4 regions of the Bacillus sp. JK62 genome follow, and region 2 is predicted to be linked to each of the others. Evidence: riboswitches for the same ligand, from Rfam matches in the RefSeq annotation. Region 2 holds a riboswitch; each other region holds the start of a gene.
The links. A riboswitch is a leader RNA that binds a small molecule or an ion and turns the genes downstream of it on or off. The one in region 2 is predicted to bind thiamine pyrophosphate.
Positions count from the first base shown of each region.

Region 1: linked by a shared signal. The riboswitch ahead of tenA (thiaminase II) and the one ahead of ACWJJ4_RS11795 (ECF transporter S component) in region 2 are both predicted to bind thiamine pyrophosphate.
Region 3: linked by a shared signal. The riboswitch ahead of ACWJJ4_RS13335 (TIR domain-containing protein) and the one ahead of ACWJJ4_RS11795 (ECF transporter S component) in region 2 are both predicted to bind thiamine pyrophosphate.
Region 4: linked by a shared signal. The riboswitch ahead of ACWJJ4_RS16420 (acetylornithine deacetylase) and the one ahead of ACWJJ4_RS11795 (ECF transporter S component) in region 2 are both predicted to bind thiamine pyrophosphate.

Region 1 covers NZ_JBSJQA010000003.1:273,695-279,408, forward strand. Annotated here, with positions in the region: gene ACWJJ4_RS10970 (monovalent cation:proton antiporter family protein) at 1-1,482, shown strand, start outside; TPP riboswitch at 1,536-1,644, shown strand; gene tenA (thiaminase II) at 1,732-2,439, shown strand; gene tenI (thiazole tautomerase TenI) at 2,417-3,034, shown strand; gene thiO (glycine oxidase ThiO) at 3,018-4,127, shown strand; gene thiS (sulfur carrier protein ThiS) at 4,124-4,327, shown strand; gene thiG (thiazole synthase) at 4,324-5,094, shown strand; gene thiF (thiazole biosynthesis adenylyltransferase ThiF) at 5,091-5,714, shown strand, end outside.
Region 2 covers NZ_JBSJQA010000004.1:116,987-122,700, reverse strand. Annotated here, with positions in the region: gene ACWJJ4_RS11800 (glycoside hydrolase family 18 protein) at 1-1,207, opposite strand, end outside; TPP riboswitch at 1,356-1,469, shown strand; gene ACWJJ4_RS11795 (ECF transporter S component) at 1,652-2,251, shown strand; gene ACWJJ4_RS11790 (ABC transporter ATP-binding protein) at 2,238-3,875, shown strand; gene ACWJJ4_RS11785 (energy-coupling factor transporter transmembrane component T family protein) at 3,850-4,611, shown strand; gene ACWJJ4_RS11780 (STAS domain-containing protein) at 4,657-5,490, opposite strand; gene ACWJJ4_RS11775 (S8 family peptidase) at 5,710-5,714, shown strand, end outside.
Region 3 covers NZ_JBSJQA010000005.1:162,093-167,806, forward strand. Annotated here, with positions in the region: gene ACWJJ4_RS13310 (flavin-containing monooxygenase) at 1-634, shown strand, start outside; gene ACWJJ4_RS13315 (cupin domain-containing protein) at 981-1,514, shown strand; gene ACWJJ4_RS13320 (DinB family protein) at 1,772-2,299, opposite strand; gene ACWJJ4_RS13325 (dihydrodipicolinate synthase family protein) at 2,500-2,940, shown strand; gene ACWJJ4_RS13330 (hypothetical protein) at 2,996-3,376, shown strand; TPP riboswitch at 3,491-3,594, shown strand; gene ACWJJ4_RS13335 (TIR domain-containing protein) at 3,672-4,136, shown strand; gene ACWJJ4_RS13340 (thymidylate synthase) at 4,133-5,143, shown strand; gene ACWJJ4_RS13345 (class I SAM-dependent methyltransferase) at 5,140-5,714, shown strand, end outside.
Region 4 covers NZ_JBSJQA010000006.1:630,583-636,296, forward strand. Annotated here, with positions in the region: gene sepF (cell division protein SepF) at 1-295, opposite strand, end outside; gene ACWJJ4_RS16405 (YggS family pyridoxal phosphate-dependent enzyme) at 292-984, opposite strand; gene pgeF (peptidoglycan editing factor PgeF) at 989-1,825, opposite strand; gene ACWJJ4_RS16415 (YlmC/YmxH family sporulation protein) at 1,980-2,231, opposite strand; gene ACWJJ4_RS16420 (acetylornithine deacetylase) at 2,292-3,572, opposite strand; TPP riboswitch at 3,646-3,753, opposite strand; gene ACWJJ4_RS16425 (ABC transporter ATP-binding protein) at 3,758-4,555, opposite strand; gene sigG (RNA polymerase sporulation sigma factor SigG) at 4,684-5,466, opposite strand; gene sigE (RNA polymerase sporulation sigma factor SigE) at 5,607-5,714, opposite strand, start outside.

The sequences.
Region 1 (5,714 bases), on a different contig from region 2:
TTTGTATTAGCCGGTTTTATACAAAACGCATTTTTAATGACGCTTATTATTTCGACGATATCACTCGGTGTGGTGGTCCCGACTTTAAAGGAAGAACGGATCATGAACTCCAATATCGGTCAGATCATCCTGCTTGTCGCCGTTATCGCGGACTTGGCTACGATGATTCTGCTCGCTTTCTTCTCTTCTCTTTACGGAGAAGACAGCGGAAATATGTGGCTTCTGTTGATTCTCTTTGCCGCGGGGGTCGTGCTGTATTTCTTCGGCCGGATCTTTAAACACCGTTCATTTGTGCAGTCGATGTCTAAAGGCACCGTGCAGATCGGAACGAGAGCCATTTTCACACTGATTATCGTGCTTGTCGCTTTATCGGAATCTCTCGGGGCGGAAAATATTCTCGGCGCGTTTTTGGCAGGCGTTCTGGTATCGCTTCTGTCTCCGAATAAAGAAATGGTGGAACAGCTGGATTCCTTCGGCTACGGGTTTTTAATTCCGATCTTTTTCGTCATGGTCGGGGTGAAATTGGACATTTGGACGCTTTTCCAAGATCCGAAAACATTAACGATGATTCCGCTGCTTCTGCTTGCGCTGTTTATCAGCAAAATGTTCCCGGTGTTTTATTTAAAGAAATGGTACGACAAAAGAACCGTGTTTGCTTCGGGCTTTTTGCTGACGTCCACGCTGTCGCTTGTTATCGCGGCGGCTACGATCGGAGAAAGGCTCCACATTATCAGCGCCAATATGTCCGGCGCGCTGACTTTAGTTGCGGTTATTGCCAGCATCATCACGCCGATCGGCTTTAAGAAATTATTCAAACGGCAAAGCGCGCCGCAGGAAAAAAAGCGCATCACATTTATCGGCGCCAACCAAATGACGCTCCCGGTTACGCTGGAATTGCCAGAGGAGGAATATGAAGTACGGGTCGTCCATGTGTATCAGGAAAATGCCGGGGAAACGCTTGCGGAATCCGTTTTTTCGGTTGACACGATTTCTGATTACGAGCCCGGCACGCTTGAGTCGCACGGTATTTTTAAAACGGATATTCTTGTCGTGGCGACGGGAAATGAAGATGTGAACGCTGAAATCGCCTTACTAGCGAAAGAGAAAGGGACTGAGCGTATCATCGCAAGCGTCGGCTCGGTTGAGCATGAAACAAAACTGAAAGAAGAGGGCATCAGTATTTTTTCTATCCTTCTGTCTACAAAAACGCTGCTGCGCGCGTTAATTGAGGCGCCGGGCGTGATGAGCCTCCTGACGAATGAGGAGTCTTCGTTATATCAGATCAATCTGGAAAACCCGGCGTATAACGGCATCATTCTGCGGGAATTTCCGCTGATGGGCGATGTGATTTTCGTCCGGATTTTCAGAGGTGTGGACAGCATCGTTCCGCACGGAGACACGCGGCTGAAAACAGGAGACCGTCTCATCGTCACGGGCTCGCGCAACTACGTGTCGGAACTGAGAAAAGTCCTTGAAGCTTGACCAAATTCCAATTCGTGATAATATAGAAGGCATAACAAATAAATCATTAATCGTATGACCACTAGGGGTGTCCTTCATAAGGGCTGAGATAAAAGTGAGACTTTTAGACCCTCATAACTTGAACAGGTTCAGACCTGCGTAGGGAAGTGGAGCGGTATTTTTTTGGGGTTCCTTTTATCCATTTAAATTCCAAACCACTTTTCCGATGCGGGAAAGTGGTTTTTTTATTTTATCAGGGGGGAAGACATGATGACATTTTCTGAAGAATGCAGACAGGCGGCTGCCGAATGGTGGGACGGAAGTTTTGTTCATCCGTTTGTAACGGGAATCGGTGACGGAAGCCTGCCGATAGACCGTTTCAGCTATTACGTGCTGCAAGATTCCTACTATTTGACGCATTTTGCAAAAGTTCAGGCGTTCGGCGCCGCATATGCCGAAGACTTGTTTACGACGGGCAGGATGGCGGGCCACGCTCAAGGGACATATGAAGCGGAAATGGCGCTGCACCGCGAGTTTACGGAGCTTTTAGGGATTACGGAAGAAGAGCGTGCGGCATTTAAACCGGCACCGACCGCCTATTCTTATACGTCTCATATGTACAGATCGGTGATGAGCGGGAATTTTGGAGAAATATTAGCTGCGCTTCTGCCCTGTTATTGGCTTTATTATGAAGTCGGCGAACACTTAAAAGAGTGCAAACCGGAGCATCCGATTTATGAAAAATGGATCGGTACATACGGCGGAGACTGGTTCAGACAGCAGGTCGAAGAACAGATCAGCCGTTTTGACGAGATTGCTGAAAACAGCACAGAGGAAATCCGCGCGAAAATGAAAGAGAATTTTGTGATTTCAAGCTATTATGAATATCAATTTTGGGGAATGGCTTATCAAAAAGAAGGCTGGTCCGAGAAGGACGGAAAAGAGGTGGAATCCTTTGGAGCTGCACGCGGTAACTGATAATCGCAAACCCGTTGCCGAGCTGGCCGAGGATATTCTATCGATTCAGCGCGAAGTGAGCTTTATCCATATCCGTGAGCGGGATAAAACAGCGGGAGAGATCATGCAGCTTTTGTCCCTTTTGAAAAAGGGCGGTGCGGATAAGGACAAATTGATCATCAATGACAGGGCGGATATCGCGCTTTTTGCCAACATACACCGTGTTCAGCTTCCGTCCCGCAGCTTTTCCGTAAAGCAGGTGCGAAGCAGATTTCCCCATCTTCATATCGGACGTTCGGTTCATTCGCTGGAAGAAGCCATCCAAGCTGAAAAGGAAGATGCGGATTATGTGGTGTTCGGCCATATATTTGAAACCGAATGTAAACAAGGACTTGAAGCAAGAGGCATCAGCCTGCTTTCAGAGATCAAACGCACGCTTTCCATCCCCGTTATCGCAATCGGCGGAATGACACTGCAGACGATCGGACACACAAAGCAGGCGAAGCCGGACGGAATTGCCGTCATGTCAGGCATTTTCTCAGCTGAAAATCCCGAGGAGGCGGCAAAACGGTATGCACGCGCGGTAAGGGAGGCCGATTATGAAGAAGCACTATGATACGGCGGTGATCGGCGGCGGAATTATCGGGTGCGCCATTTCTTATGAGCTGGCGAAGACGCAGCAGAACGTTGTCTTGTTTGAAGGCGGAGAAGTCGGCCGAAAAACGACAAGCGCTGCCGCGGGAATGCTGGGCGCTCATGCAGAATGTGAAAACCGGGATGCGTTTTTTGATTTTGCCATGCACAGTCAAAGGCTGTATGAAGCGGCTGGGCAAGAGCTTGAGGAAGTTTGCGGCATTGACATCAGGCGCCATAACGGCGGAATGCTTAAACTGGCGTATACCGAAGAAGATATCGCCCGTTTACGGAAGATGGATGATCTGCCTTCCGTCACTTGGCTTTCAGCGGAAGATGCCCTTGAAAAAGAGCCTTACGCTTCAAAAGACATTCTCGGCGCCAGTTTTATAAAAGACGATGTCCATGTCGAACCGTACTATGTTTGCAAAGCGTATGCAAAAGGGGCGCGGCGCTATGGCGCTGACATATATGAGCATACACAAGTTACTTCCGTAAAACGGGTGAACGGAGAATACTGCATCACAACGTCCGGCGGGGATGTTTATGCTGACAAAGTCGCAGTTGCAAGCGGTGTATGGAGCGGCCGGTTTTTCAGCCAGCTCGGCTTGGGACAGCCTTTTTTTCCTGTGAAAGGAGAATGCCTTTCCGTGTGGAATGACGATACCCCGCTGACCAAAACCCTTTACCATGATCATTGTTATGTCGTCCCGAGAAAAAGCGGCCGGCTTGTCATCGGCGCCACGATGAAACAGGGTGACTGGAGCGATACGCCTGACATCGGAGGAATTGAGGCCGTCATTGCAAAAGCGAAAACCATGCTTCCCGCCATCGAACATATGAAAATAGACCGGTTTTGGGCGGGGCTCAGGCCGGGAACAAAAGACGGCAAGCCGTTTATCGGGCGGCATCCTGAAGACAGCGGCATCATCTTCGCCGCCGGCCATTTTCGGAACGGCATCCTGTTGGCGCCGGCAACGGCTGTAATGGTGCGGGATATGATCTTGGGGCAACAAGTCAAACGGGAATGGGAAGAAGCGTTTCGAATCGATCGCAAGGAGGCTGTTCATATATGATCCTTCAGCTGAACGGAAAACAAATTGATTGGAATCGAAAAGAGGGGACGGTTCAGGATTTGCTTGAATCGTACCAGCTTGATCAAAGAATCGTAGTTGTGGAGAGAAATAAAGAAATCATTGAAAAAAAGAATTATGAAAATACAAGTTTGTGTGACCGCGATGTCATAGAAATTGTCCATTTTGTAGGGGGCGGATGAGGATGTTAACAATAGGCGGAAAACAGTTTCGGTCAAGATTGCTGTTAGGAACGGGAAAATATCCGAGTTTTGAGATTCAGAAAGAGGCGGTGGCCGTCTCGGAATCAGATATTTTAACCTTTGCGGTGCGGCGGATGAACATCTTTGAAGAGTCTCAGCCTAACTTTCTCGAACAGCTTGACTTGTCTAAATACACGCTTCTGCCGAATACGGCCGGCGCCGCAACGGCTGAAGAGGCGGTCCGAATCGCAAGGCTTGCCAAAGCTTCAGGGCTTTGTGACATGATAAAAGTAGAAGTCATCGGATGCAGCCGGTCACTTTTGCCTGATCCGGTTGAAACGCTGAAAGCATCAGAACAGCTGCTCGAAGAGGGATTTATCGTGCTTCCGTATACGTCAGACGATGTCGTGCTCGCAAGACGTCTTGAGGAGCTCGGAGTGCATGCCATTATGCCGGGCGCTTCGCCGATCGGTTCCGGTCAGGGAATTTTAAATCCGCTGAATCTTTCTTTTATCATTGAACAGGCGAAGGTGCCGGTCATTGTCGATGCCGGCGTCGGATCTTCAAAAGACGCCGCCTACGCGATGGAGCTCGGGGCTGACGGCGTGCTGTTAAATACCGCTGTATCAGGCGCTGATGATCCGGTCAAAATGGCCCGGGCGATGAAGCTTGCCGTAGAAGCGGGCCGTCTTTCTTATGAAGCCGGGAGAATTCCGGTGAAAGATTACGGAACTGCAAGCAGTCCGCGAGACGGTCTTCCGGTATGACGGACAGATATTCCAGACAGGAGCTGTTTCAGCCGATCGGTCCCTCCGGCCAAGAGAAGCTCCGGTCATCTCATGCCGTGATTATCGGCGCGGGTGCGCTTGGGACGGCAAGTGCGGAGATGCTTGTCAGAGCAGGGGTCGGGAAGGTAACGATCGCTGACAGAGATTATGTGGAGTGGAGTAATCTCCAGCGCCAGCAGCTTTATACCGAAGACGATGTCAGACAGGAAATGCCGAAAGCCGCGGCGGCTGAAAAACGGCTTCGGTCTATAAATAGTGATGTAGAGGTCGAGGGATTTGTCATGGATGTCACTGCGGAAAACGCACCCGGATTGATTCGTGGCGCCTCCCTCATCGTGGATGCCGCCGACAACTTTGAAACGAGACTGATTGTGAACGATGCTGCTGTGCAGAAAGGGATTCCCTTTCTGTACGGCGCCTGTGTCGGCAGCTACGGGCTCTCTTTTACCGTCATTCCCGGTGTCACGCCGTGCCTTCACTGTCTGCTTGAGACATTGCCCTTAGGCGGTATGACATGCGATACGGCGGGAATCATCAGCCCGGCTGTATTGCAGACGGCCGTTTTTCAGGCAGCAGATGCGCTGAAGCTGTTAACGGGC
Region 2 (5,714 bases):
CGAGCGTTAATTGCCACGCGCCGATCGCCTGCAGTCCGAACTCCCGAACGAGAACCATTTTTTCACTCATGCTCCGTACATCCTCAAACCACACTTCATGCGTTCTTCCATTTTCATCAGTATACCGGAAGTAAGGGGAACGCTCCTGCTGGGAATAACGGATCATTGATTGATGCTTCATCGCCGTTTCCATGGCGCGCTGATTGGAGATGGCGGATCCGATCGTTCCCGGACGGTACGGAATCACCCAATCATACCCGTACAGCGGAACACCGAGAATCACTTTTCTTCTCGGCACCCTGCTGATGGCAAAATTGATCGTTTGCCTGACCTCTGTTAAAGGCGCCACGGGTCCCGGCTCACTGCCGGCGTGGTGCCAGTCGTACGCCATAATGAACATGTAATCGACGACGGCTCCGATTCCGCCGTAATCATATCCCCTCAGCCACGGCACTGCATCACTTGTTTTCGCCGGAACCGATATCGTTAACGCGAGCTGATGCTCTGAAAGCCGGGTTTTTAACTGCCGGAGAAATCCTGTGAAGAGATCCCTGTCAGCTTCTCTGACCCGTTCAAAATCGATATTTACACCGCCGTACCCCTTTCTTACGGTTAAGGAGACGATATTGTTGACGAGATTCGTTCTTGCCGCCGGATTTTGCAGCACTTGATGGGCTAATTCCGGACTGAATCCCCCTTCTGTCAGATTCGTAATGACGGCAAGCGGGCGCACTCTGTTCTGCCATGTGGTTTCTATTGCGGTTCTGTCGTTTAAATCATTCATGATATCTCCGTTCGGGCCGAAATGATATTCAAACAAAGAAATCGCCGATGAATAGGGTGCAAAATCATTAATGAGCTCTCTATCCGCTTCAGGCGTCCGAATGACATAAAATTGCAGGGTTCCCGCAAGATAGTTAGAGATATCAGGGATCTTCACTTTCATACCCGTCCGCAGCCGGTTCGGCGGAATATCCGGGTTTGCCTGCATCAGCTGCATCTGCGGCACATAAGCCTTACCTGCGATAACGGCATACGTATCATTCGGCTGAACCGTATATTCATTAAGGGGGATTAAAAGCGCCTGTCCCGGCACGATATTCGTTTCCTCAAGCCCGTTGACGCTTCTGATGCTGTCAACAGGATATCCGTACTTTCTGCTGATGGAAAATAACGAGTCGCCAGACTGCACTGTATGAACAAACATAGATGTCCTCCGTTTCCTTTTGATCAAAAGGGGTCTTCTTATCTTTATGAATGATCCTCCGGTCCGATTCCAAACTCTGTTCGGAGAAAGGCTGTTTACAAATCAGACATGATCAACTATGATGATGTCATCATAAAAAACTGTATAGGAAACGCACTAGGGGTGCTGTTATCGGCTGAGATAAAACATGCGGCAAGCGTGTTTTGATCCCTTATAACCCGATCTGGATAATACCAGCGTGGGGAAGTGCAGATTGACCGGAGCGCAGGGTTTTTCCCCATGCGTTTTCGTTCTGCTGCTGCATATTCCCTCGGATATGCAGTTTTTTATTTTTCATTAAAAAACGGGGGAGGACACCGCAATATGAAACTTACGATCAATCGTCTTTCGTAAAATCAACTCTTTCATACAAACAACTATCCGATAAGAAAGCAGGAGATCACAATGAAAAATTGGAAAATGAGAGAAATTGTCGTCATGTCCGTCATCAGTGTTGTATTTGCTGTCATTTATTTAGTATCAACTCATGCAAGCAATATAGCGGCAGGATTTTTCGGCCGGATGAGTTATGAACCGATTTACGGTATCTGGTTTATCGTCTCGGTGATTGCCGCGTACATTATTCAAAAACCGGGAGCGGCTCTCGTTTCTGAAATCATCGCCGCGTTTGTGGAGTGCTTACTCGGAAATCCGTCAGGACCGATGGTGATTCTGATCGGGATCGCACAGGGAATCGGTGCGGAAGCGGTCTTTTTAGCGACACGCTGGCGGGTGTATACCCTGCCCGTGCTTCTTTTATCCGGTATGGGGTCTTCTGTGACAAGCTTCATTTATGACTTGTTCGTTTCCGGATACTCTGTTTTGAATCCGGGTTTATTAGCCGTCATGCTTCTCATCCGTCTGGTCTCAGGTGCGCTTCTTGCCGGCCTTCTCGGCAAAGCAATCAGTGATGCGCTGGCTTACACAGGAGTGCTGAACGGCATGGCGCTCGGAAAACAATTCAAGAAGAAAAAGAAACAGGTGAACCAAGATGCAGGCATCTGAACCCCTTCTATCGGCCAGCTGTCTTACCTTTTCTTATGATCAGGATGAAAAGCCGATTTTTCAAAACGTGTCCTTTCAGCTCCGCAAAGGAGAGCGGGCTTTGTTGCTCGGGCCGAGCGGATGCGGCAAAAGCTCGCTCGCTCTCTGTTTAAACGGTCTGTACCCGGAAGCATGCGATGGGGTTCAATCGGGAACCGTTTCTTTATACGGAACACCTCTTTCACATCTGACAGAACCCGCCGCCAGATCCATCGGCGTCGTGTTTCAAGATCCGGACCAGCAGTTTTGCATGCTGACGGTTGAAGATGAAATCGCCTTCGGCCTGGAAAATTTGCAATATACAAAAGAAGATATGGACGCAATCATCGATGACGTTTTAGAAAAATTAGAGATCACTCATCTGAAAACGCGAACGATCGCTTCGCTGTCAGGCGGTTCAAAACAAAAAGTGGCGCTTGCCTGTATCATTGCAATGGAACCGGAACTCATTATTTTGGACGAACCGACGGCACAGCTTGATCCATATTCCGCACGTGAATTAGTGCGGCTGATCAAAGATCTTCAAGCAAAAAAAGGCTTCGGCCTTCTCGTTATCGAACATCAGCTTGATCACTGGGCGCCGTGGATGGACAGGACGATTGTGCTTGACGAAACGGGTCAGAAGGTGATGGACGGAGAGACGGATGTTATCTTTGAAACCAAGATTGAAGAGCTGATGCAGCTCGGCATTCCGATTCCGCGTGTGATCTCATTGCAGGAGCACGTCAGCATTCCTTTTACATTGTGTAAAGAAAATCTGTTTCACGAACCTGTACCATCTCTGCCTGAACCCAGGCCCGTTGCGCTTTCGGCAGAAGACGCGCTGAGCGTTCACGGGCTGTCATTCTCAAGAGGAGCAGACGTCATTTTTCAGGATGTGAGCTTTTCCGTAAAAAAAGGATCAATCACCGCGATTGCCGGCCCTAACGGAACAGGAAAATCCACGCTCCTTTCTGCTGCGGCCAAGCTCATCCGTCCGCTGGGCGGAGACATCAAAATAGACGGCAGACCGATTGATTCCTATTCTGAAAAAGAGCTGCGGCGGCAGATCGGATATGTTTTCCAGAATCCTGAACACCAGTTTGTCACAGATTCCGTCATTCAAGAGCTGATGTTCAGTTTTGAAAGCAACAGAGCCGCAAAGGAGAAAGCTCTTCAGCTGTTAACCCGATTCGGCCTGAGACGCCATGCCTCACAGCATCCGTTTTCTTTAAGCCAAGGACAAAAACGCCGGCTCAGCGTCGCGACGATGCTTATGCACAATGTGAACGTTTTGATGCTTGATGAACCGACTTTCGGACAGGATGCCAAAACGGCGCGGGAGTGTATGCAAATGCTCCGTGAGATTCAAAAGGAAGGAACGGCTGTTTTGATGGTGACACACGATATGGAACTCGTCTCGGATTATGCCGACACGATCCTTGTGCTCTGCGGCACGAAACTGGTATTCCGGGGAACTCCCGACGCTTTGTTTTCTGATAACATCGGGATCGCCGAGCAGGCACATTTGGCTTTGCCGCTGCGGTATGAATGGATGAAACACGACAGGAGGCGGAGAAATGAACTTGCGGCTGGAGGCTGTTAACCCGTCAATAAAGGCGGCGGCTGTATTGTTATGCGTCATTATGCTGTCATTTATTTATAATCCGTACACCCCTGCTTTGTTTTATATCATCATTGCGGGAGGCGTCCTCTCGGCGGGGCGTGTGCCGCTGAAAAAATGGCTGCTGTTCACGATTCCGTTTGTCATTCTGGCCTTCGGTTCTTTATGGACAGCCGCCGTATTCGGAAACGTCCCGACAACCGGAAGCAATCTGCTGTTTAAGCTCGGGCCGATTGCCGTCAACAGTGATAACGCGGCGCTCGGGATTTCTATCGCGTTTCGTATTCTATGTTTTTCCGCTTTGTCGATGATGTTTCTTTTTACAACCGATCCGATTCTGTTCATGCTCAGTCTGATTCAGCAGTGTAAGCTGCCGCCCAAGCTTGCATACGGCGTTATCGCGGGATTCCGGTTTCTCCCTCTTCTGAAAGATGAAATCCTGATCATCCGGCAGGCGCACAGAATCAGGGGTGCGGCGTCTGATTCCGGGCTGAAAGGGAAGCTCTCCGCCTTCAGGCGCTTCACCATTCCGCTATTGGCAGGCGCAATCAGAAAGGCGGAACGCACGGCGATCGCGATGGAATCTAAAGGCTTTACGGGGAGCCGAAACCGCACGTTTTACAGAACTGTTACTGTGCGCCGCGCCGACTGGTGCTTTTTCCTGCTCGTGCTTCTGTTATTCGGGGCAAGCTGGCTCATTTCATTGTTGTTTATATAAAAACAGGCCGCCGGAGTGATTCGGCAGCCTGTTTTGTTATGTATGTTATTGATGATAATTGAGAGCCTGAGCGAGATTGGACTTGACCGTAATATCTGAGAAATTAATGCCGAGCTGTACGGCGGTTTGAGCGATTTCCGGCCTGATTCCGGATAAAGTGGACGTGACGCCGATCAATTTCAGCGCCTCAATTAATTTAAAAATCTGATGCGCCACCATCGTATCGACAACCACTACACCCGACAGGTCAATTAACAGATGTTCAATCAGCCGTTTTGCACATGTGCTCAGCGTATTTTCAAGAATGAATTTGGCGCGCTCCGTGTCAATATCGCCGACAAGCGGCAGCAGCGCCGTCCGTTTGCTCAGCGTGATAACCGGCGAGCTTAACTCCAAAATCATTTCTCTTTGCGCATTCAGCTGCATTTTTGAGTTATGCTCAGCATGATCGACAAACGTGTAAATCGTAAAATCAAATACTTGCGTAATTAAATTCTCCCATTTCTTCCTTTCTCCCTGAGCAAACGAAGATTCATGTTTATCGGCAAACGCATCATAATAACTGATGTATAGTCTCCGGTTTCTCATGAATTCACGGACCACATACTGGACGGGAGTATCCAGATGCTTCTGGTCTTTCGCAAGCTCAATCACCCACCGCTCGAACTCTTCTAAAAATTCTTTTTCCGGCATGATATACATTTTATTAATATGCCGGTAAAATTCTTTATCCTGCTCCGTCAGTTCTTCTGTGATGACGGGATTTGTCAAAGAATAAATCGAATTCGGATCCGAATCTTCCATCGTTTCGATCCACTCTTTCGCAATTTGATCCACTTGTTCTGAAAAATAGCTGTATAACGCTTCATTTATCTTCATCTCTCTTCTCCTTTCCCATTTCCAATTATAGCGTCAGCGGGTCATGAATGAAAATGAAAGCTGTCAAACTATCCATTTATTTGAAATTTTTTAGTCCGATAGATTACGCCTTTTTTATGAAAATGCTTCAAATGACTCTTTCCGGCCGGCATGCTCTGCCATAAAATAGTAGCAACACCCTTGTATCCACTCGCAAGCATAAAAAAGGAGGGCTTTTTTATGAA
Region 3 (5,714 bases), on a different contig from region 2:
AATATCAAAGGATGTAGCCGGTCATATTCATCAATTACATTCTTCACAATATAAACATTCAAAACAACTGGCGCCTGGGAATGTACTAGTAGTCGGCGGCGGGAATAGCGGGGCTCAGATAGCTGTTGAATTATCCAAAGAAAGAGTTACATATTTGGCTTGCAGTAATAAACCGGTTTATTTCCCTTTATGGATTGGAAAAAGAAGCATTTTTTGGTGGTTTGATAAATTAGGAGTTTTACATGCAAGTCATACATCAATATTAGGCAAGTTCATTCAAAAGAAAGGCGACCCCATATTTGGGTATGAATTAAAACATGCAATAAGACAGAAGAAGATCATCTTAAAACAAAGAGTCATAGCCGGAAAGCAAAATGAAATCATTTTTAAAGACTCATCTTCATTAGAAGTAAACAATGTTATTTGGGCAACTGGTTTTAAGAATCCGCTTTGGTGGATGAAAATAGAAGGTGTTTTGGATAAGGAAGGCCGAATTATACATCACCGGGGTGTTTCAGCTGCGGAGGGATTGTACTTTATTGGTTTGCCTTGGCAGCATAGGCGAGGTTCGGCGCTGCTTCAAGGTGTAGGAAATGATGCTGAATACATTGTAAAACAAATGAACGGTGGATAGACTGAGGAGAGCAGTAACTTACGGGTTTACTGCTCTTTTTTTGTTGAATACGTCCATTTATGTGACTGTGGCTGTTTTAATCGGCTTGTGGAACAGAAAACACAATATCTCTTGGTTGTCGGACTGGTGAGTGCATACCCCGGGCAGGTTTAAGTTTCTCGGCTGCAACAGTGTTACCAAGAGTTACAGGCCTTTGGTATTTTTTATGCAAACGGGTTTTGTGGCCAAAACGATTCTGCTAACTTCAGTCTTTTAGGCTGAACAAGGGAATTCCTTAGTGCGGCACACTCTCATTACAAAACGCATAGGATAATATCACAAAAATTTAAAATTGCGGGGATGAAAAATGTATTATATACCTTTTTCGCATCAATGTTATTATTGTGTGAATGTGCCGATGTATAGCGATGGAAGATCTGTTTATTGGACTGTTCCAAATAACTATGATCCTTCATACGAAGATAGAAACCTTCTCTTGAAAGATTATGGACCAAAACCATTTGTCGTGAATATCAATAAAGCCGCAAAACAAAACAATACGTTCCGTACGGCCCTATGGACAGGAAAGCATTTTCAAATTACTTTGATGAGTCTTGGTATTGGAGAAGATATCGGTTTGGAGATCCATCCTAACGTAGATCAATTCTTACGGATTGAGCAAGGCCGAGGGCTAGTTAAAATGGGCAAGAGTAAAGATCATTTAAGTTTCCGAAGAAATGTCTATGATGATTATGCCATTGTTGTCCCTGCCGGCACGTGGCACAATGTGATTAATACGGGTAATACGCCGTTAAAACTATATTCAATTTACGCTCCTCCCAACCATCCGTTTGGTACAGTTCATGTGACAAAGGCCGATGCAGCGGCTGCGGAAGATTAGTATAGGATTCCAGAGGACTTTGCTGCGGCAAAGACTATAAAAAAAATCGTATTGGGACAGCATGATCAAATATAGCGATCGAATGGCTGAAACACAAAATATTAACGTTTCAGCTTGTCATAGTGCAGTTGATGCGATGCTTTATTCCACAACTACTCAACAGCAAATGTGGTTTTTTGTCTGACCATTTTAATTGATTGGCAGTCAGTGAAAATGAATTTGTAATAAATTTATCCTTGCTCCTCCTAAAAGCGGCTTTAACAGCCAGGTTTCTGTTTCTCTTCAAACCATTTGCGAAGCTGATTAATATGAGCTTGATGATATCTATTATGGTCTGCCATATGCCATATTCCCCATTGAATGGTTGCTTGTTTATCTGCTTCATAATCTACTGTGTGATTCAGCTGATCGTCAGTTAGCTGATAACAAACAGACTTAAACATGCTGAATACTTCTTCATAATCAGTGAGAATTTGTTTTAATGAAACACCGGAAATGAAAGGGATCTTATTGTTCTGATCTAACATTGGTCCATACTTCTCTTCAAGCTGCTTTGGTATCGGTTCACCCTTTATTCTAAATATCCAGTTGAGATCAACATATGCTAAGTGTCTTATTAGCTGAGCTGTACTATTGTATGTTTGATTTGGTCCTTTATAATCGATCTCTTGCTGTGACATGTCTGACACAATGGATATTAAGCGGCAGTAATTTTCATTAACGGCAGAATACAGCATTCCCACAAGATGATCCATGTGCGTTTCACCTTTTAAATCTAAAATCATAAAACCCCGCCTCATTAGTACAATTTTTATATTTAGTTTGCCTTATTACTCTTATTTGTCAAGCAATCCAGAGAATGAATCGCTATAGGATGAAGCAATGAAGCAGGCTCTCTTTGCCTGCCTTTTTTGTGTGTCAGCCTTTACATCTGACATGTTGGGTTATCTGAAACTGTACTTTTTTAAATGTCAGACAGTGTTATATGATACTCTGCAGATATTCAAGAATAGTACTTGGAGGTCACTCTCATGCAAATTTTATTGCTATCCCTACGCCTTTTCATGAAGATGAACGTTTATATTCAGCAGGATTTGATCCTAATGTCGAACATTTGAAAAACAGCGGTATCCATTCGTTACTCATATGCGGCACGACTGGTGAACAGCATTCACTCAGCATGGATGAGCGCCTTCAGATCATTGAGTATGTTAATCAGCGAAAATTTGAAGATGTTGAACTGAAGTTCGGGGTTTCAGCCGTAAGAACCAGTGATGCCGTCAAACTGATGAAACACATCGAGAAAACCAATATTGATTCTGTACGGATTGGTTTTCCGCCTTATATAAGACCGACACAGCAGCAAGCCGTTTATTACATTATTCATTCATCAATTGACTTCATATTATTTCATTTGATAACATAAAATGGTTATTGTGATTGAAAAAGGATACCCGTTTTTATAAAAAGGAGTCATAACGTTGCTGAAAAGGTTTTTTCTTGTTTTTCTTACGCTGATGATGTCTATATTTGCTGTATTCGCGGCGGCTGAAGAGTCTCCCGGTGATCGTGTCATTTCTTTTGACGAGCCTATGATTTTATTGATCTCACTCGGAATCATTTTATGTTTGTTCATTCCGCCATTCGTCATGTCCTTTTTTAGCAGCTTGGTTGTGAGAATCATATCCGGAGTCTATCAATGTTTTATCGTTCTCACGTTTGCGGGCCTCATTCCGATTGGATTTCTGATTCCCCATGGCTTTTTGACAATTCTTGCTGCCGTTCTGGGGACTTTGGTCAGTTCAGCGAGTGTGGCCGTGACCTTATTCGTTGGCAGGAAAAAAGAGGCCGGAAGGTTTTAAAACTAGTGGGTAAGCTGCAAGGAAGGGAAATCCCAGAGATATCCGCAGCGCTTTTTGCCGGTCATTGTTTGACTATTTATATGGAATAGCATAGAATTAAAGTAAATATTTATAAAAAGTCACTAGGGGAGCTTTAATAGCTGAGAAGAGACAATACGTCCTGACCCTTTGAACCTGATTTGGTTAATACCAGCGTAGGGAAGTGAAAAATTAGAGAGATTCTTTATCTTATCTATATTTAAGCCACTTTCCATAGAGGAAAGTGGCTTTATTTATTTTGAAAGGGTGATATGAAGTGGCGACGAAAAAAGTTTTTCTGGCAGGGCCTTTTAAAAGTTTAGTAGATGAGAAAACTGGATTGATGAGTACGTATGAGAGGGGAAAGCTGGAATCATTAATTTCCTTTTTTGAGAATGAAGGATGGCTGGTTCATAATGCTCACAAGCGGGAAGGGTGGGGGAAAGATTTCATGACACCCCTTCAATGCACTAAAATTGATTTTGATGAAATAAGCACTTGCGACCTTTTTGCAGCATTCCCCGGATCACCCGCTTCTCCCGGAACACATATAGAAATTGGATGGGCTTCTGCCTTGAAAAAAAAGATCGTGCTATTTCTAGAAAAGGACAAGGATTATGCTTTCTTAATTCAAGGGTTAAATGCAGTGGCGGATGTTGAGTACATCAGCTATAAAGATACAGATGATTTATTAGAGAACATTAAAAATATCTTTGCAGCATATAAGGCGGAATCTCAATGAGAAAGAGAACTTTTCATGAAGCATATACGGAAACGCTGTATGACATCTATCACAACCCTGAATTTTTCAATTCACCGCGCGGACAAAAAAGCAGAGAACAATTGAACTACCATCTGACTCTGGAAAATCCAATAGAACGTGTCACTTATTTATCCTCAAGAAAAACCAATATCGTGTTTAATTTTGCTGAAGTGTTATGGTATTTATCGGGGAGTAACGACTTAGATTTTATCAGTTATTACAATAAAAAAATGCCTTCATATTCAATGAATAAAAAAACATTAACAGGCACTGCGTATGGGCCTAAAATATTTGAATTCGGAAATGCAAAACTAAATCAATGGAATAGAATAAAAAATCTTTTGACACAAGAAGATATTGATTCAAAAAGGGCATTTATTCAAATATTCGATGCTTCGGAACTCTTCGTTTCAGAAAATATAGATGTTTCCTGCACAATCGGTTTGCAGTTTTTTGTGAGGGAAGGCGAATTATACATGTCTTCTGTCATGCGTGCAAATGATGCTTTTCGCGGGATGATCAGTGATCTTTTCTCATTTACCTTCATGCAGGAATTAATGGCCAGAGAACTGCGTTTAGAAGTCGGAGAATATTTTCATAATGCGGGATCAATCCATATTTATGATTCAGATCATGAATGGGCGAAAACGGTGCTTGAAGAAGCTGAAAATCACCATGATATTCCGGAATTTGAATTTCCGAAAATGCCTGAGGGAAATAACTGGCCGTCCATTGAAACAGTCTTAAAGTATGAAGAATTACTTAGGAAAGATCAAATTTCTATGACTAAAAACGATATTGAAATGCTCGATTTACCTGATTACTGGAAACAGATTCTTTTCCTTTTCAGTATATACCAGCATATTGCATATAAACGGGATATGGGTCATTCTCTATTTCAAAGTTTACTTCCTATATATCAATTTTTCGTCAGGAATAAGTGGTCTCATTATTTCTCAATTGAGCAAAAGGAGGAAATTCAATGAAAACTTCATGGAAAGAAGACAGTGTTGCTGGTAAATTCGATGCTTATAATGACGTTTTAGAACAAACGTTAGGTTTTGAGTTTGTTTTTCGTACTTTTGATAAAGCGGAGATTAAAAAGGTGCTGGATTTCGGATGCGGTCCGGGAAAGGTAGCTTATAGGCTGGCTGACAGAATAGGCTGCAATGTGATCGCAGTCGATGAATCAAGGAAGATGTTAGATATAGCAAAGGCAAAAAGACAACATCCTCATGTGGACTATCATTTAATTGAACACGATAATCTTTCCTTCTTACCAGATCACTCGGTTGATGCTGCAATGGCCTGTTATGTTTTTATTAATACGGATAGTGACCAGCGTATCAAAGGTATCATAAATGAAATTTTTCGTGTGTTAAAACCAGGAGCTTCATTTGTCATACTCGATACGAATCCTGATTCAACCGGGATTGAATTTTCAACCTTCCGCAATGGAATACCGGGGAAAGAATATTCTTACGGAGAAGAAAGAAATGAATGGCTCCATGTTCCGGGACAAGCAGATTTAATTTTAAATGATTTTCATTGGCCGAA
Region 4 (5,714 bases), on a different contig from region 2:
CATGCTGGATGCGCTGCAGATTGACGACAACCGCCCGCCTGTTCTTTAAATGATCGGCGATTTCCTGCGCTTCCGCATATACCCGCGGTTCACTCAACACCACTTTAGAGGATTTCTGAACACTTTGCAAGCTTACTACGTTCTGCTTGCCCTGCGGCTTCTGAGCGTAAGCAGGCTGTTTATCTTTCTGCTGTTCATGCTCTTCCTGATGATCCTGCTCTGTTTCAATGTATTCGTACTCATACTCCTCCTCATCCATTGAGAAAAAGTTTTTCAGTTTATTTTTCATGCTCATTTGTTTACACCCCCCGGTTCATTTCCGACTAATGAAGAGCCGATTCTGATAAAAGTTGCGCCCTCTTCAACAGCGATTTCATAATCATTTGACATGCCCATTGACAGTTCCCGGCACGGTGCGTTTGTCTGATTCAGTTTTTGCACCTGATCCCTCAGATCACGCAATTGCCGGAAGCAGGCTCTGATCGTTTCTGTATCGTCTGTCAGGGGAGCCATCGTCATCAGGCCCTCTACAGAAATGTTTCTAAACTCAGCAAGCTCTCTGATAAAGGGGATGACCTCCTCTGTTTTCAAACCGTGCTTAGACGGTTCAAGCGAAGTATTCACCTGCACAAAACAGCGAACCGCATGCTGCGCCCGTTTTTCAATCTCTTTTGCCAATGACAGTCTGTCTAAGGAATGAATATAAGATACACGGTCAACGACGGCCTTCACCTTTCTGGACTGAAGACTGCCGATAAAGTGCCACTCCGGGCTTCCTTTGACGACTTCCTGCTTATGGATAAGCTCGGCATCCCGGTTTTCTCCCAGACTTGTAATACCGGCATCAACGGCCTCTTGAGCCCTTTCAGCTGATACGTATTTTGTAACCGCGATGACGGTTACATCTTCGGGGCTTCGGCCCGATCTGTTACATGCTTCGTTTATTCTTTCGTTTATATGTCGTAATTGATCAGCAACACGCAAGATCTTATGCCTCCTTCATTCCGATAAAGGACATCATGCGTCCCGTTTTCCCTTTGTCGCGGCGGTGTGAAAAGAATAGTTCATGCTCTCGTTCGGTGCATAGACCGCTGACTGAAATGTTTTCTTCCGGAATGCCGCAATGTATCAGAAGAAGACGGTTGACCTCTTTTAAATCAAGCTGATACTGGCCTTTTTCCGTTTCGCATATGGCGGATTCAGCCGTAAAGGGCAGCGCCCGCACTTCATTGATGACGCGGTCGTCGACTGTATAGCTTCCCGCGCTGATGGACGGACCGATGACAGCCTGAATATCTGTTAAACGGGAGCCTTCTTCGTTTACCCAGCGTTCCGTCATGATGCGTCCGATTTGTTTGACCGTCCCCTTCCATCCGGCATGGGCAGCGCCGATAATGGATTTCACCGGGTCATAAAAATACAAGGGCACACAGTCCGCAAAACAAAGGGCCAAAAAAAGATTCGCATCTTTCGTGTAGAGCCCGTCCGTCCCGCGGAATGCGGAAGAATAGTCTCTCGCTCCTTTTCCTTTATCCCCGGCTGTCACGCGCCGGACGCGGTTTTCATGTGTCTGGTCGGCGAACACCCAGGAATCCAGATCAGTACCGCATAAGGACGCTATGACTTCACGGTTTGTCACAACATCATGAGCTTCGTCCCGGACGTGCAATCCGGTATTTAATGACTCATACGGAGGATTGCTGACACCGCCGTTTTTCGTTGTGAATCCGGCGATGACCTTTGTGTTAAGCTGATTCACACAGTTCCAGTCTTCTATCATGAGTGCCGAGGGGGTGGTAAGACTAAACGGGTGATATGTATTCATGGAGATCCAACCTTTCGACAAACATTAAAAAAGCGTAATTTCCCACTCATTTTAACACAATTTTAAGCATACGTTTAGCGGCTGATTGAAAAATGAGATAAATAAATGTGCCGGAAACATTGAGATTTCCGGCTTTTTACAAGTAAAGGGAGGATTACGCTCCCCCCTTTGGTTCATTTACACGCACTAAGATGACATCTTCCCCAATTTTAACTATATTTCGCCAAGGAATGATCATTTCCTCTTCTTTTCCGAAAAAACCGAGAACTTTTCCGCTGCCGCCTAAAATAATCGCCTGAATTTTTCCCGTTGTCACGTTAATATCAATATCCCCGATGCTTCCGAGTTTTTTTCCGTTCGATACGTTTACCACATCTTTTATTTGAAATTCAGATATGCTGATCATCCGTATCACGCCCTTTGCCCGTTCTTTTTCCTATTATATGAACGGCCGGGCTGAACCTTGTCACATCGGGCAATCTTTTTTGCGGCTGCACCAGCCGAGAATAAATCTCAGCATGATTTTCGTATAGTCCATAAGCTCATCAACGGACACTTCCTCGTTTACGGAGTGGGCGTTTTTTAAATCGCCGGGGCCGTATATGACGCTCGGAATCCCGGCCTGATAAAGCCATCCTCCGTCTGTTACGGTTTGGGAAACATCAATGACGGGCTCCTGTTTTTTGACGGCAGAGTGTGATGCAGCCAAGACAGAAACTGCCGGATGATCCGGATCGATTTCCAGCGCCGGGAACACCTCTCCTCTGTCTTCAATCATCGAAGATCCGCCCCATTTGAACACCGGCCTGTTTTCTTTGAGCCACAGATCACTGTCAGCGACACGATTAATATAGTCTTCGATTTCTGCGGCTGCTTGTTCGTGCGTTTCGTTCGGATAAAAGTGGACGGTGATCCATAACCGGCATTCATCGGCGACAAACGCTGCGTGTCTTCCGCCTTCAATGACGGCGGGGTTGATCGTATTGGTGCCGGGCGCAATGCCGGGATAGCTTTTCGTTACCGCCCAGTGGCGCTCCAGCTCTCCCAAGGCAGTGATGATTTTCGCCATTTTTTCGATGGCGCTCGCTCCGAATGTGCCTCCGCCCGCATGAATCATATTGCGCCTCATGCCGTCATGAAATGTTTGTTTGCTTTTCAATTCTATCCAGCCGGTGATGACACCGCCCTGCCCTTGAATATGCAGGCTGCTCGTATCCGCGACAACCGCAAAATCCGCGTGATAGCCGCGTTTGCAGCATTCCAGCGTCCCCGCCTCGCCGACTTCTTCTCCGATTACAGACTGTACAATGAGGTCGCCCGGAAGCTTAATGCCGGCATCATGGATCAGCTTCAGAGAGAAAAGAACACACGCCAAACCCCCTTTCATATCAGCGGCGCCCCTTCCGATCAGCATGCCGTCTTTTACGAGCGGCTGAAACGGGTCAGAGTTCCAGTCTTCGCCCCCGGCTTCTGCCACATCAATGTGTCCGTTTAAAATCAGGCTTTGATGCCTGCTTGAATCTGTCCCTTTTAAAACACCGACTACATTCGGATCTTCCGGATACACATCCCACATATCGACCGAGCAGCCCGTTTCTTTTAAAAAGCCGGCCACCCACTTTTGGGCTTCTGTTGTATTTCTTGCAGGCGGAGCCGGTGTCGGAAAGGCGATCAACCTTTCAGCTATTTGTATTAAATCGCCCCGCCGTTTATCCGCCTGGTGTAACAGCATATCAATCTGATGCATTGGAAATCTCCCCTTTGGCTGTATCAAAAAACCCGTTTCATTAAAATGAAACGGGTAAAAAACGGATCTTCCTCCGCTTTTTTCACCGCTTCCCTCCGCCGGCATGATCCGGATCAGGTCCGTTAAGGGTTGAGACAACGTCTCTCTCAGCTGCATGTCAGCAGCACCCCCAGGGTGAATTGATGTTATTTGACGGATGATACCGCTTTTGCACGTGTTAAAAACGGGCGGCCATTGTTCCATAAGACATTGACAGGCGTATCGAAAAACGCTGTAAGCCGCTCGTCAGAAAGCATGTCCCTGATTTTCCCGGAGGCGAACACCTCGCCTTGTTTTAAAAGCAGCGCCTGATCAAATACCGGCAGAATTTCTTCAGCGTGATGGGTGACATAAAGGATGGACGGCGCATTTTCTTTTTCGGCGATCGACGTAATCGTGTCCAGCAGCTGCTCCCTTGCCATAAAATCAAGACCCGTCACGGGTTCGTCCAAAATCAGCAGTTTGGGATCAGCCATAAGCGCCCGCGCAATCAGCGCTCTTTGTCTTTCCCCTTGTGATAATGTTTCATACCGTCTGTCGGCGTAACTGATGGCGCCCAAATCCTTCAGAAGACCGATCGCTTTTTCCCTTACCTGCTCACTCGGAGTTTCGTACAGCCCGATTGAGGCGTACGCGCCGCTGAGGGCGATTTCAAAAGCGGAGTCCGCGGCATATAATTTGTGCTGAAGACCTGCCGAAACAAGGCCGATTTTCCTTCTGAGCCTGTCACCGAGCTCTGTTTTGCCGAACTGATGGCCGAGCACCTGCATCTCTCCTGAAGTGGGGAAGTAATAAGAGCATAACATATTCAGCAAAGCCGTTTTTCCGGCTCCGTTTAATCCGTACAGCACCCAATTTTCGTTTTTCTCGACGCGCCAGTTAATATCTTTCAAAATCCATTTCCCGTTTCTTTTTAATGACACACTGTCCAGCTGTAAAATCATTGCAGTTTCCCCCGTTTACTTTATTTAAATTTTCTAAAAACTTTTACACATTAGAATACATCACTTTTTTGCAAACGTAAACCATCGCATGAAAAAAGCCTTTAAACAAGGTTTAAAGGCTTTTTCCGTTATTGATGGATATTCTTATTCATTTGTTTAATGGCTGCCTTTTCAAGCCTTGAGACCTGAGCTTGGGATATCCCGATTTCTTCAGCGACCTCCATTTGGGTTTTCCCTTGGAAAAAGCGCTTTCGCAAAATCATTTTTTCCCGTTCGTTCAGTCTTCTCATGCCTTCTTTCAGAGCCAGCTCCTCAATCCATTGTGTATCCTTGTTGCGCTCATCGCTGATCTGGTCCATCACGTAGATCGGATCGCCGCCGTCATTATAAATCGGCTCAAACAGTGAAACCGGATCCTGAATGGCGTCAAGGGCAAACACAATTTCTTCATGGGGCACTTCAAGAACTTTGGCGATTTCCTCTGCTGTCGGCTCCCTGCTTGTCTCACTGATTAACCGCTCTCTTACTTGAAGCGCTTTATATGCGATATCGCGAAGCGACCTCGAGACGCGGATCGGATTGTTATCCCGCAAATATCTGCGGATTTCTCCGATGATCATCGGTACAGCGTATGTTGAAAACTTAACATTATGGCTTAGGTCAAAATTATCAATGGATTTCATTAGTCCGATGCAGCCGACCTGAAATAAGTCATCAACATACTCTCCTCTGTTGTTAAACCTCTGAATGACGCTTAAGACAAGGCGCAGATTGCCGTTTACAAGCTTTTCCCTCGCTGAATCATCGCCCTCATCCTGCAATTGCCTAAACAGCTTTCTCATCTCTTCATTCTTGAGCACCGGTAATTTGGAGGTATCCACCCCGCAAATTTCGACTTTATTTCTTGACACGTTTTTCCCTCCCACTAGGAGCTGCTGTACAACGTTAAGTATCTCCTCGGGTGGGAAAAATATGCACCGCCATTTTACAGAAATAAACATCCGGCGGCGGCAATCCTTGCAGCAGTAAGGGCTGTCAGATGGAAAAAATTTTACACCATTTTGTTAAACTCTTTTCTCAGTCTTTTGATAATCCGCTTTTCGAGCCGGGAGATATAAGATTGTGAAATCCCCATCATGTCGGCTACATCTTTTTGGGT